DNA from 2 places in the Pseudoduganella sp. UC29_106 genome. Region 1 is predicted to be linked to the other one. Evidence: riboswitches for the same ligand, from Rfam matches in the RefSeq annotation. Region 1 holds a riboswitch; the other holds the start of a gene.
The links. A riboswitch is a leader RNA that binds a small molecule or an ion and turns the genes downstream of it on or off. The one in region 1 is predicted to bind cobalamin.

Region 1 (5,418 bases):
TCAATCCCGCCACCGGCGCATCGCCCATGGCGACCATCGGCGCCTTCGCCAGTTGTTACCAGAGGGCTTTACCAGCAAGCCCTATCGCAGCACCGATGGCACAGTCTACGTTTGCCTGGAAGGTGAGGGGAGGCGCCGAGATTGGCGGCGAAACCTTCGCGTTCGGGCCAAACGATATTTTTGTCGTCCCATCCTGGCAGCCATTGCGGTTGCAGGCCCGCTTCAGGACGGTCTTGTTCAGCTTTTCAAGACCGGCCGATGCAGCAGGCGCTTGGACTGTGGCGAGAAGAAAAGATGTAATTACCCTCAATCTGGAGAGCATTATGAAATACGCAGTAGCGCCAGCCCCGGTGTACAGCTTGCCGATCGCCGGCAGCAGCGAGCAGTTTCCCGTCAACCGTATTTTCTGCGTCGGCCGTAATTATGCCGCGCATGCGCGCGAGATGGGCAAGGATCCGGACCGCGAACCACCGTTTTTCTTCATGAAGCCCGCCAACGCGCTGGTCGTTGCGGGCGATGCGGAAACCACAATCCCGTATCCGCCGCACACCGCCAATTTTCACCATGAGATCGAGCTGGTGGTCGCGCTTGGCCAGGGTGGCGCGAACATTCCGCTCGGCAGGCGCTCGACCATGTCTTCGGCTATGCGGTCGGACTGGACATGACGCGGCGCGACCTGCAGCTGGAAGCCCGCGACAAGGGCCGCCCGTGGGAGTTCGGCAAGTCCTTCTCGAAGTCGGCGCCGATCGGCCCCGTCCATCGCGCGTCCGAAGTGGGGCACCTGCGCCAGGGCGTGCTTGCACTCACAGTGAATGGCCAGCCACGCCAAAGCTCCGATATCGACAAGCTGATCTGGTCTGTCGCCGAATCCATCGCCTATCTGTCGGAATATGAAACGCTCGAACCCGGCGATATCATCATGACGGGAACGCCGGAAGGGGTGAATGCGGTCCAGCCGGGGACCTGATGGTCGGCACGCTCGAGGGGCTGGGATCCATCTCCGTACGCGTTGCGGGCTGAAAGATGAAACTCTTCAGCTTCTTCGACAGTTCCACCTCCTTCCGGGTGCGCATTGCGCTGGCGCTGAAAGGCCTTCCCTACGAATATGCGGGCGTCAATCTCAGAGAGGGAGCACAAAGGGACGCGGCGTATCGCGAGTTGAGCCCTGCCGCAATCGTACCGGCCCTGGTCGACGGCGAGACTGTGCTGACCCAGTCGCTCGCCATCATCGACTACCTCGATCATCTTCGACCCGAACCACGGCTGATTCCAGAGGCGCCGATCGAACGGGCCCGCGTGCTGGAAATCGCGCAGACGATCGCTTGCGATATCCACCCGATCAATAATCTGCGCGTGCTGAATTATCTGTCCACGACTCTGGCCGTGAATGACACGGACAAATCGGACTGGTACCGGCACTGGGTCGATGAGGGCCTGGCTGCTGTAGAAAGCCTGTTGGCAAGGCGCCCGGCAAGCGAATACTGCATCGGCAATGTGCCGACGCTGGCCGATTGCTGCCTCGTGCCCCAGGTGGCGAATGCGCTGCGTATCGGGTGCAACCTGTCTCGCTTCACACGCGTCCTGGCGGTCTACGAGCGTTGCATGGCGCATCCGGCGTTCGTCCAGGCGGCGCCCGGAAATCAGCCGGATTACATCGCCTAGCCAGGCGAGGGCGGGCCTGCTGCCTGCCGGAGGCGGCGCCTGGTTTCACCGGCGCCGTCTCGATCCTCCTTACTCCGTCACGACAATCACTACTTTTCGTAGTGCGTCAGGGCCGGCGAGCCATTGTCGGTCGCTTCGGCGATCACCTGAATCATGTCATCCGGTTTCGTCTCCGCCGGCACGACGAAACTCACGCCATGATCAAGTGGTTCGAGCCGCACCGCCCCTTTGTAACCGTCCGCCTCCTCCCAGCGCCACCACTTCAGAGTGACCGCGTTGCCATCCGGATCGGACGTCTTCGCGCGAAGCGTGATCCGCTGCCCCGCCTTCGCCCGGATCAGCTGCGGGCCTGCCAGGGCGATCATCGGATTATGGTTGGCGCCGGCAAAGTTCGCTGTTGTCGCCCACTGAAGCCGGGCTGCGAAATCGCGCTGTGCCGCTGCCAGGAACGGATGCGTGGGCGCGCGCTCGATGGGGCGCGGCGGGGGCGGATTGGCGATGTTGGCTTCCATTGCCTTGAGCAGCACAGCAAAGCTCCTCGTGGGGCCGTTGTTCGGGGTGCCCGCCCAGCCGCCGAAGCTGTCGCCGCGGTAGCCGCGCAAGCCGTTATCGAGCAGGTTGAGGAACGTTGGCGTGTCGCCTTCAGCCAGGAATTCGCCTTTTGCGCGCGGTGGTGTCCAGACGATATAACCTTCCTTTTTCAGCTCCTCGGCGGATTTTCCCGCAATGCCGAAATAGTCGAAGATGTCGTTCTGCACCATGTGCTTGCCATCGCCCCATACGCGGTAGGATGCGCCAAGCGGGCCGCGGTCGAGAATATTGGACTTGGTCCAGTCCACCGTAAAGTAGGCAGCATCGTCTTCGCCCACCCTCGACTGTGTCGCATAGCCCAGCGGGACCCCGCCCGCCAGCAGGCGATAGCGGATGTCGGGCCAGTCGGGCTTGATGTAATTGGCGTAGGTATCGTCCTGGTCGCCCGACGGGTGGATGACGGCCTTGCGGATTACTTTGGCGCGGATCGATGCCCACTGCGGCGATCCCTGGTACTGTTCCTCGATCGATTTCAGCGCACGGGCGATGGTGCTTTGGCCTCCCCAGGCATGCAGGTAAATTGGCGACTCCTCATTATCGAGCAGCAGTGCTTTGATAAGGTCCGAACCAGGCGTGTCATGCTCCATCTCGCCGTCGAACTGCACATTGCCCCAGCGGATCTTCGACTTCAGTACCTCTGGGGCCGGATAGTCGTGGTTGTGGACGCGCAGGTTCGGATAGGCCTTGGCGTAATTCTCCACGGCGTCATCAATGAAACGCTCTCCCGGCGCCCAGCGCCACGATGTGCAAGGGCAGAGCTTCAGGCCAAAAAGGGTGTACTCGCGAGTTGGCACTGACAGCCTGGTCCCTTTGCCGTCGCCGGTCCAATGAAACTGGCTGCTGGCATAGATCAGCCCTTCGGTACGGAAATCCGAGCTGTATAGCAGAAACCGAACCATCGAGTTCGAATCGTCGAGTTCAGGATCGGCCGTGATCACTACCCTCGGCTTTTCGTTGGGCGGTGTCTCCAGATATTGTGGCTTGGCCGGACTCTCGCCGGCCATCGTCTGTGTGGCAGCCGCGATCGCAAACATTGCCACGCAGGCGCGGGCAAGGAAGGGGAGCGGACAATTGAAACGGAGCTGCGCGGTGCTTGAGTGAATCAAGTTTGTCTCCATCGATTAATTGTTTGTGGATGACAGCGGTGTCATTCGGCCAGTGTACGCAAAACCGCCTTATCGGAGCAAGCTAATTTTTCGCAAATCTGGCTCGCTGCGCGGCAGTTGAATCACTCTCCACCGCAATTTTGGCAATAATCCGCAATGCAGTTAAAATACCGCTGATTCAGTGAATGGTGCCCTCCAGCTTTTCAGCCGGAGGGTGAAACGGGAAGCCGGTGACGCATGGGATTTTCATCGCATGCCAGTCCGGCGCAGCCCCCGCTGCTGTATGCCTGACGACTTTGATCGAACGCCACTGTGCTTAGCACGGGAAGGCAGGTGCAAAGGAGGATGACGGCAAGCCAGAAGACCGGCCAGTCACGATTGCTTGCGCAAAACCCGGGGTGAGGTTTTGCGTGGTGGTTGTTCGTTGTTTCTTCCTTTGCCTGCAGCGCAGCCGCATTGTGCGGTCGCCATATCGCGCCCGCGCCACGCGCGTGTGCCCGTCCGGCATGGAAAAACGCAGCAGCCTGTGTTCATGCGCGCCAGGCGCGCGTTACCGGTCAATGTCAAATTGAGCACTTCTACTTTCGTGCGGATTCTCGCAGCACTGCTATGCGTTCTCACCAGCGCGTACGGCCAGGCAGCCACCTTGTTTGCCATTGTGACTGAGCGCGCCGCTCCGGCGGCGATCGAGGCGGCGCATCGCCATCTGGCCAGCCATCCGCGGGACCGCACTCGTGTTACGCACGCCTGCCCAGTGGATGGCGGCGAGTGATGCCGACGCCGGCCTCTGGATCAGACAGGCCGACAGCGTGCTGGCGGTTTCCCTGTTCGGAGACCCGGCGCGCCGCCTGAAGGACGCCTTGCCGCGCCACGCCCGAGCACAAACCACCGTTTTAGCCTTCGACGGAGAGGCTGGCCTCAGTCTGATGAGCCGCAGCGCGCGCGGCGGCCTGCATGATTTTTCGCCCGAGTTGTTGCGGGAACTGTCGACGGAAGCGCCACCGGCAGCGGCCCTCAAAGCGGCACAGGCCCATGCCGCCGCGAGCCACTGGCTGGCTGCGCGCCAGCTGTGGCAGGCGGGCTGCGCCGACAACACGGCAGCGCTGTTCGCGCATCTGCTTGATCCGACCGTGGCGCTGGCCAGCCCCCAGCCCGAACCCACGTTGCGCCTGCGCGTCGGCCGGCGCGAACTGACCGATGCGGGCGCTTCGGGCAATGCCGCGCAACTGGGACTGAAGGCCCAGCCCACCGTGGTGGTGCTCGACCTGTCGAATATGGACAGCATGGTGCCCGCGGCAGTCTGCCAGCGCATCGAACAGCGGGGCCAGTCCTGCGTGCAGGTGCTCACGCGCTGGGGCGGCGCCTCGCGCGAGGCACTGGAGCGCCTGCCGAGCTGCTTGCGCCGGCCCAGCCGGCCGCGCTGGTGGTGCTGCGGACTTCGTCGTGGGCGCAGCTGAAGGACGCGAAGCCGTCACGGAAGCGCTGAAGCGGTTGAATGTGCCGGTCTTCAAGGCGATTCGCCTGTCCGACCGCACCGCGCTGCAATGGCATCTGTCGCCGGATGGCTTGCCGCCGGACTCGGTGCAATACCGCGTGGCGCTGCCGGAGTTGCAAGGCATCGGCCAGCCGATCGTGATCGCAGCGCTGGGCCAGGCGCAGCGCGACAAGCTGACCGGTACTCGAGAACCGTCCGCCCGTGGTGCTGCCCGTGGAGGCCGACAGGCTGACCGCACGCGTCAGCCGCTGGCTGGCATTGCGCGCCAAGGCCAACCGCGACAAGCGGGTGGCGCTGATCTATTACAACCACCCGCCGGGGCGGCAGAATATCGGCGCCGACAACCTGGACGTGCCGGCCTCGCTGTTCGACATGCTGCACGCGATGAAGAACGCCGGCTATACGGTGGGCGCCTTGCCCGAGTCGCCGCAAGCGCTGCTGGACATGATCATGGCGCACGGCGTCAACCTGCCGGAAGACCGCGCCGCCTTGCGCGAATTAAGCGGTACGGTGAACAGCGTCAGCGCAGCGGAATACGCGCGCTGGTTCGGCACGCTGCCGCCG
Region 2 (5,418 bases), 1.8 Mb from region 1:
AGCTTAACCGATTTAGTGGAAGCCGTAACGCAGGGCGGCGAACACAGTGGAACCGGCCGTTGCGTAATTGCGGGCCAGCTCATACTGTTTGTCGGCCACGTTGTTCCAGCGGACCAGGGCGGACCAGTCGCGCGAGAACTGCCAGGTCGCGTACAGGTTCACCAGGCCATAGCCGCCCAGGCGGTTGACGTTGGAGGCGTCGTCAAAGCGGTACGAGGACACCTGCCATTCCACGCCGGTGTGCAGAGGGCCTGCTTCATAGTCGACGCCCACGTTGCCATGGCGCCGGGCACGGCGCACCAGCGATTTGCCGGTCGTGTCATCCTTCGGGTCCTGGAAGTCAGCGTCCGCGCGCAGCGTGAAGCTGCCCAGGCGCTGGCGGGCCGACATGGTCAAGCCTTCCAGCGTGGCCTTGTTGACGTTATACGCGCAACCGAACTTGAAGCCGGGCTTGGGGCAGGGCGTCGTATTGACCAGCAGGTCGGTCAGCTTGTTGTGATAGTAGGCGGCAGTGAGGGCAGTGCTGCCGTTGTCGAAGTTCAGGCCTACCTCGCCGTTGCGGCCGCGCTCAGGCTTGTTGCCGTCGAAGCCGAAGCCCGGGTAGTAGAGTTCATTGAAGGTCGGCGCGCGGAAGCTGGTGCCGTAGCTGGCGTTCAGGCGCAGCGCGCTGGACAGGCGGTAGCCATAACCCAGCGAGCCGGTGGCCTTGTTGCCGTACTGCGAGCTGTCGTCGTTGCGGGCGCCGATGCTGAGCAGGTGCGGGCCGCGGTTCAACTGATAGCTGCCGGCGACGGACGTCGTGCTGCGGTCGCGCGAAACGGCCGTGGTGGTGGCTTCCACTTCTTCCTTGCGGTGCTCGACCAGCAGCTGCAGCATATCGTCGCCCAGGCGGTAGTCGTTCTGCCAGTTGAAGGTGGTCTGCTTGGTGTTGATCTGGCTGTCGGTGGCGGTGAAGCTGCCGGACTTGTCGCGGCTTTGCGCCGCCTGGGCCAGCATCGACCATTCGGAAGTGATCTTGTTGCGCGAGTAGACCGCATAGTTATCCAGCACCTGCACGCTGTCGGCGCGCGCCTTGCCGCTGTCGAATTGTGCGTCGAGGCGGCTGTGCAGGAAGAGCAGGCCCAGTTCATGGCCGGGGGCCAGCTGCCATGCGACCTGGCCGGCGGCATTTTCGCGCTTGTAGCCGTCGTCGTCCGGGTTATAGGAACTGTTGGCCGGCTTGGTGGCCGAGAAGCCGTCCGAGCGCTCTTTCGCTGCGCTCAGCGCATAGCTGACGGCGCCGCTGCTGCCGGATACGGCAGCCTGGTAGGCACGCGTATTGTCGGTGCCGCCGCCGACCGAGGCGCTGATGCTGGGCGCACCCTGGCCTTTCTTCGTGAAGATCTGGATCACGCCGCCGATGGCGTCCGCGCCGTACAGGGTGCTGAGCGGGCCGTAGACGACTTCGATATGGTCGATGGCTTCCATCGGGATCGCGTTCCAGGCGGCGGTGCCGCTGGTGGCGGAGCCGATGCGCACGCCGTCCACCAGCACGATGACCTGGTTGCCGTTGGCGCCGCGAATCAGCACGCCGGAGTTGGTGCCCGGGCCGCCGTTGCGGGTGACTTCAATGCCGCGCTGGCGTTGCAGCAGTTCCGTGATGGAGCCGGCGCCGGCGTTGGCAATTTCTTCCGCGCCGATAGTCAGCGTGTCGGCGACAACATCGCGCGCAGCTTGCGGAGTGCGGGTGGCGGTCACGATGACCGCGTTCAGGGCAGTGGTTTGGGCTTGCACGCTTGGCGCAGCAATAGCCAGGGCGAACGACGCGAGGGCCGCTTGCCGGGTGACGGGAGAGGTCATGACAAGTTTTCGATATTGAGCAACCAGCCCACGTCCCCGTAGACTGGAATCACACGAAAGCGCATTGCGCTTCCACCTGATTTGGCCGGTATCCGGGCTGGCATGCCTGGCTGTCTTGCCTTCCCATGCTTGCGCACAGTGGCGGAGGAGACAGCTGCCGCTTTATGGAGCGGCACATGCTTACCGTTGCGGGGGCAGCACACGTTGACCGTCGTGGACGGTGTCGTGTTTCCCGTTTAACTGCGTTCGAGGACTCGAACGCGGGCACCAAAACTATTCAATTATAACCCGGTGTATGCTGCCGTAGGCGATGGCGTGTGGTTTTGCAGCCGCTTGCAGCGCGGCTTCATGCAGGGCGGCGCCGCCGGCAAGCGCTTGCAGCAGGCGGATCGTGCCGGCGTGACATACCACAATGGCAGTGCCGTCCAGCGCTTTCAGGAAGGCTTGCACGCGGCGTGCCGCATCCAGTACGGATTCGCCGCCGCCGGGGCGGTAGTTCAGCAGGTCGGCGACCCAGGCATCGACTTCGGCGCGGGGGATGTCGTCCCAGGCACGCAGTTCCCAGGCGCCGAAATCCAGTTCGGCGAGGCGGGCGTCCACGATCGGCGCGCGCGGGGTAGCGAGTTGCGTGGCCAGGGCGGCGCAGCGCTGCAGTGGGCTGGTGCGGATGGGCGCCGTGCGCAGCAGCTCTGGCGGCAGCTCGGCGCGAACGCCCGTGACGCACGCGGCCAGCGCGGCGGGATCTGCCGACAGGTCGCTGCTGCCGTAGCATATGCCCGGCGCGGCAAGCGGCGCCGGGTGGCGGATGAGGATCAGCTCCACGCAGCCAGCGCGCCGAGGTAGAACACAGCCTCCGTCAGCTGCTGCACGGCGCCCAGGCAGTCGCCCGTATAGCCGCCCAGGCGCTGCGCGCATTTACGGGCAAGCCAGGCGGCGGCGAGGACCATGGCAAGCAGGCCACAGGCCAACGCAACCGGCGCGATCCAGCCACGCGCGGCGACAAGCGCCACCGGCAGTGCCGCGGTGCAGGCTGCGATGGCGAATTCGCCGCTGCGCATTTCCTGCGCCATCGGCTTGGCCTTGCCTTCCGCGCGGGCATATTCCATGCGCCAGATCAGGGCCGTCGCCATCAGGCGGGAAGCAGGATGGGCGACGAACAGCGCCGCCAGCACCCCGGTGTACGGCAGCGAAGACAGAGCCGCAACCTTGGTCGCCAGCAGGAGCAGGATGCCGATCGCGCCGTAAGCGCCGATACGCGAGTCCTTCATGATCTCCAGCACGCGCTCGCGCGTGTGGCCGCCGCCGAAGCCGTCGCACATATCGGCAAAGCCGTCTTCATGGAAGGCGCCGGTGGCATAGATGCCGGCGGCGGTGGAGAGCAGGACGGCGACCGCGGGCGGCAGTACGAGCGCAGTCAGCGCATACACGCCGGCGGCAATCGCCGCGACCACCAGGCCGACCAGCGGAAAATAACGGGAAGCGTGATGCAGCCAGGCCGCCTCGAAGCCGACCCAGCGCGGGATCGGCAGCCGCGTAAAGAATTGCAGCGCGATGAAGAAGAGGCGGACCTGCTGCATGAATCAGGCGGACTTTTCGCTGACCTGGGCGGAGTCGAACGTCGCCATCTGGTTCAGGAAGTTCACGGCCGACTGCAGCAGCGGCATGGCCAGCGCGCTGCCCGTACCTTCGCCCAGGCGCAGGCCCAGATTCAGCAGGGGACGTGCGCCAAGATGTTCCAGCATGCGCTTGTGGCCACTCTCGTCCGAGCAGTGCGAGAACACGCAGTATTCCAGCACTTCCGGCTTGATGCGGGCCGCCACCAGCAGGGCGCTGGTGACGATGAAACCGTCGATCACCAGGACCATGCGGCGCTCGGCCGCCTTCAGCATGGCGCCGGCCATCATGGCGATTTCGAAGCCGCCGAATGCGGATAGCACCGGCAGGCCGCCGTTGACGTCGTGCAGCTGCACCGCCGCTTCGATTACGCGCTGCTTGCGTAGCACGCCTTCGGCATCCAGGCCCGTGCCCGCGCCCACGCAGTCGGCCACCGGAATGCCGGTTAGCTTGTGCATCAGGGCCGCAGCTGCCGTCGTATTGCCGATGCCCATTTCGCCAAAGCCCAGCACATTGCCCGGCAGCGCTTCGACCAGCTCCATGCCGGCCTCGATCGCTTCCATGCACTCCTGGGCGGACATGGCCTTCTCCTGCGCGAAATTGCGCGTACCGGGAGCGATCTTGCGGTTCAACAGGCCTTCGCGCGGCCCGAAGTCGTGGTTCACGCCGGCGTCCACCACGCTCAGGGAGCAGCCGTTCTGGCGTGCGAACACATTGATGGCGGCGCCGCCGGCCAGGAAGTTCTCGACCATTTGCCAGGTCACGTCCTGCGGATAGGCGGACACGCCCTCGGCCACGACACCGTGGTCGCCCGCGAAGACCAGAATGGCAGGTTCGCGCAGCTCGGGCGACGTGGTCTGCTGGATCATGCCGATCTGCTTTGCCAGCGTCTCCAGTGCGCCCAGGCTGCCCAGCGGCTTGGTCTTGTTGTTGATCGCGCGATCCAGCTGTCCCGCGAGCGTTTCGTTAGAAATTGGGGTGATGTGTGGGATAGTCATCAGAGAATTATAATGCCCGCATGCGCATTCTCATCATTGAAGACAATCCGGACATTGTCGCCAACCTGTACGGCTTCCTGGAGCCCAAGGGTTACGTGCTCGATTCCGCCGCCAATGGCTACGGCGGACTGGGGCTGGCTGCGCAGAACGATTACGACGCGGTTGTGCTGGACGTGATGCTGCCCGGGCTGAATGGCCTGGAGCTGTGCCAGAAGCTGCGCGGGGAGCTGGGCAAGTCCACGCCCGTGCTGATGCTGACCGCGCGCGACACCTTGGAAGACAAGGTGGCTGGCTTCGACAGCGGCGCCGACGATTACCTCGTCAAACCGTTCTCCCTGGTCGAACTGGAAGTGCGCCTGCGCGCCCTGGTGCGGCGCGCGCGCGGCGCCCAGACGGCCAGCCCCATGCTGACCGTGGGCGAGCTGACATTCGATACCGCGAACTTCGAGGCGCGCCGCGCCGGCCGTCCGCTGGCGCTGACCCGCACTGGCTTCACCATCCTGCGCCTGCTGATGAAAGAGGCGCCCAATGTGGTCACGCGCGAAGCGCTGGAGCAGGAGCTGTGGGGTGAGGACCGGCCGGACAGCGATGCCCTGCGCACCCACATCCACGCACTGCGCCAGGCGCTGGACAAGCCCCATCCCTTCGCCATGCTGCGCACCATTCCAGGGATCGGCTACAAACTGGTGAGCGAAGCAGATGAATAAGGTCCATTCGCTGCGGCGGAGCATCATCGCCGCCTATATGACCTTCGCGATGGTGGTGTCCGTCGTGTTTGCGGTCGTGGCGATGATCGCCGTCGAAGGCATCGAAGACCGCCTGGTGGACGACCGACTGGAGGAGATCGCCAAATGGGCTTCGCCGCGCGACGCCGGCCACCTGCCGGTGGAAATGCCCTCCGGCGTGAGCTTCCATCATGACAATGACATTCCGTTGTCGCTGCGCGGGCTGTCTCCCGGCGTGCATG

Region 2: it holds a riboswitch for cobalamin, as region 1 does, so the genes downstream of both, ACHMW6_RS03115 (TonB-dependent receptor domain-containing protein) here and ACHMW6_RS12465 (hypothetical protein) in region 1, are expected to answer to the same signal.

What each region holds. Positions count from the first base shown of each region.
Region 1 covers NZ_CP171977.1:2,394,502-2,399,919, forward strand. The annotation lists partial or broken gene gtdA (gentisate 1,2-dioxygenase) at 1-300, shown strand, start outside; partial or broken gene ACHMW6_RS12450 (fumarylacetoacetate hydrolase family protein) at 324-1,020, shown strand; gene maiA (maleylacetoacetate isomerase) at 1,024-1,662, shown strand; gene ACHMW6_RS12460 (DUF1593 domain-containing protein) at 1,752-3,359, opposite strand; cobalamin riboswitch at 3,529-3,747, shown strand; gene ACHMW6_RS12465 (hypothetical protein) at 4,094-4,816, shown strand; partial or broken gene ACHMW6_RS12470 (hypothetical protein) at 4,857-4,973, shown strand; gene ACHMW6_RS12475 (cobaltochelatase subunit CobN) at 5,056-5,418, shown strand, end outside.
Region 2 covers NZ_CP171977.1:554,647-560,064, forward strand. The annotation lists gene ACHMW6_RS03115 (TonB-dependent receptor domain-containing protein) at 13-1,839, opposite strand; cobalamin riboswitch at 1,905-2,126, opposite strand; gene ACHMW6_RS03120 (histidine phosphatase family protein) at 2,113-2,661, opposite strand; gene ACHMW6_RS03125 (adenosylcobinamide-GDP ribazoletransferase) at 2,652-3,416, opposite strand; gene cobT (nicotinate-nucleotide--dimethylbenzimidazole phosphoribosyltransferase) at 3,420-4,451, opposite strand; gene ACHMW6_RS03135 (response regulator transcription factor) at 4,472-5,158, shown strand; gene ACHMW6_RS03140 (sensor histidine kinase) at 5,151-5,418, shown strand, end outside.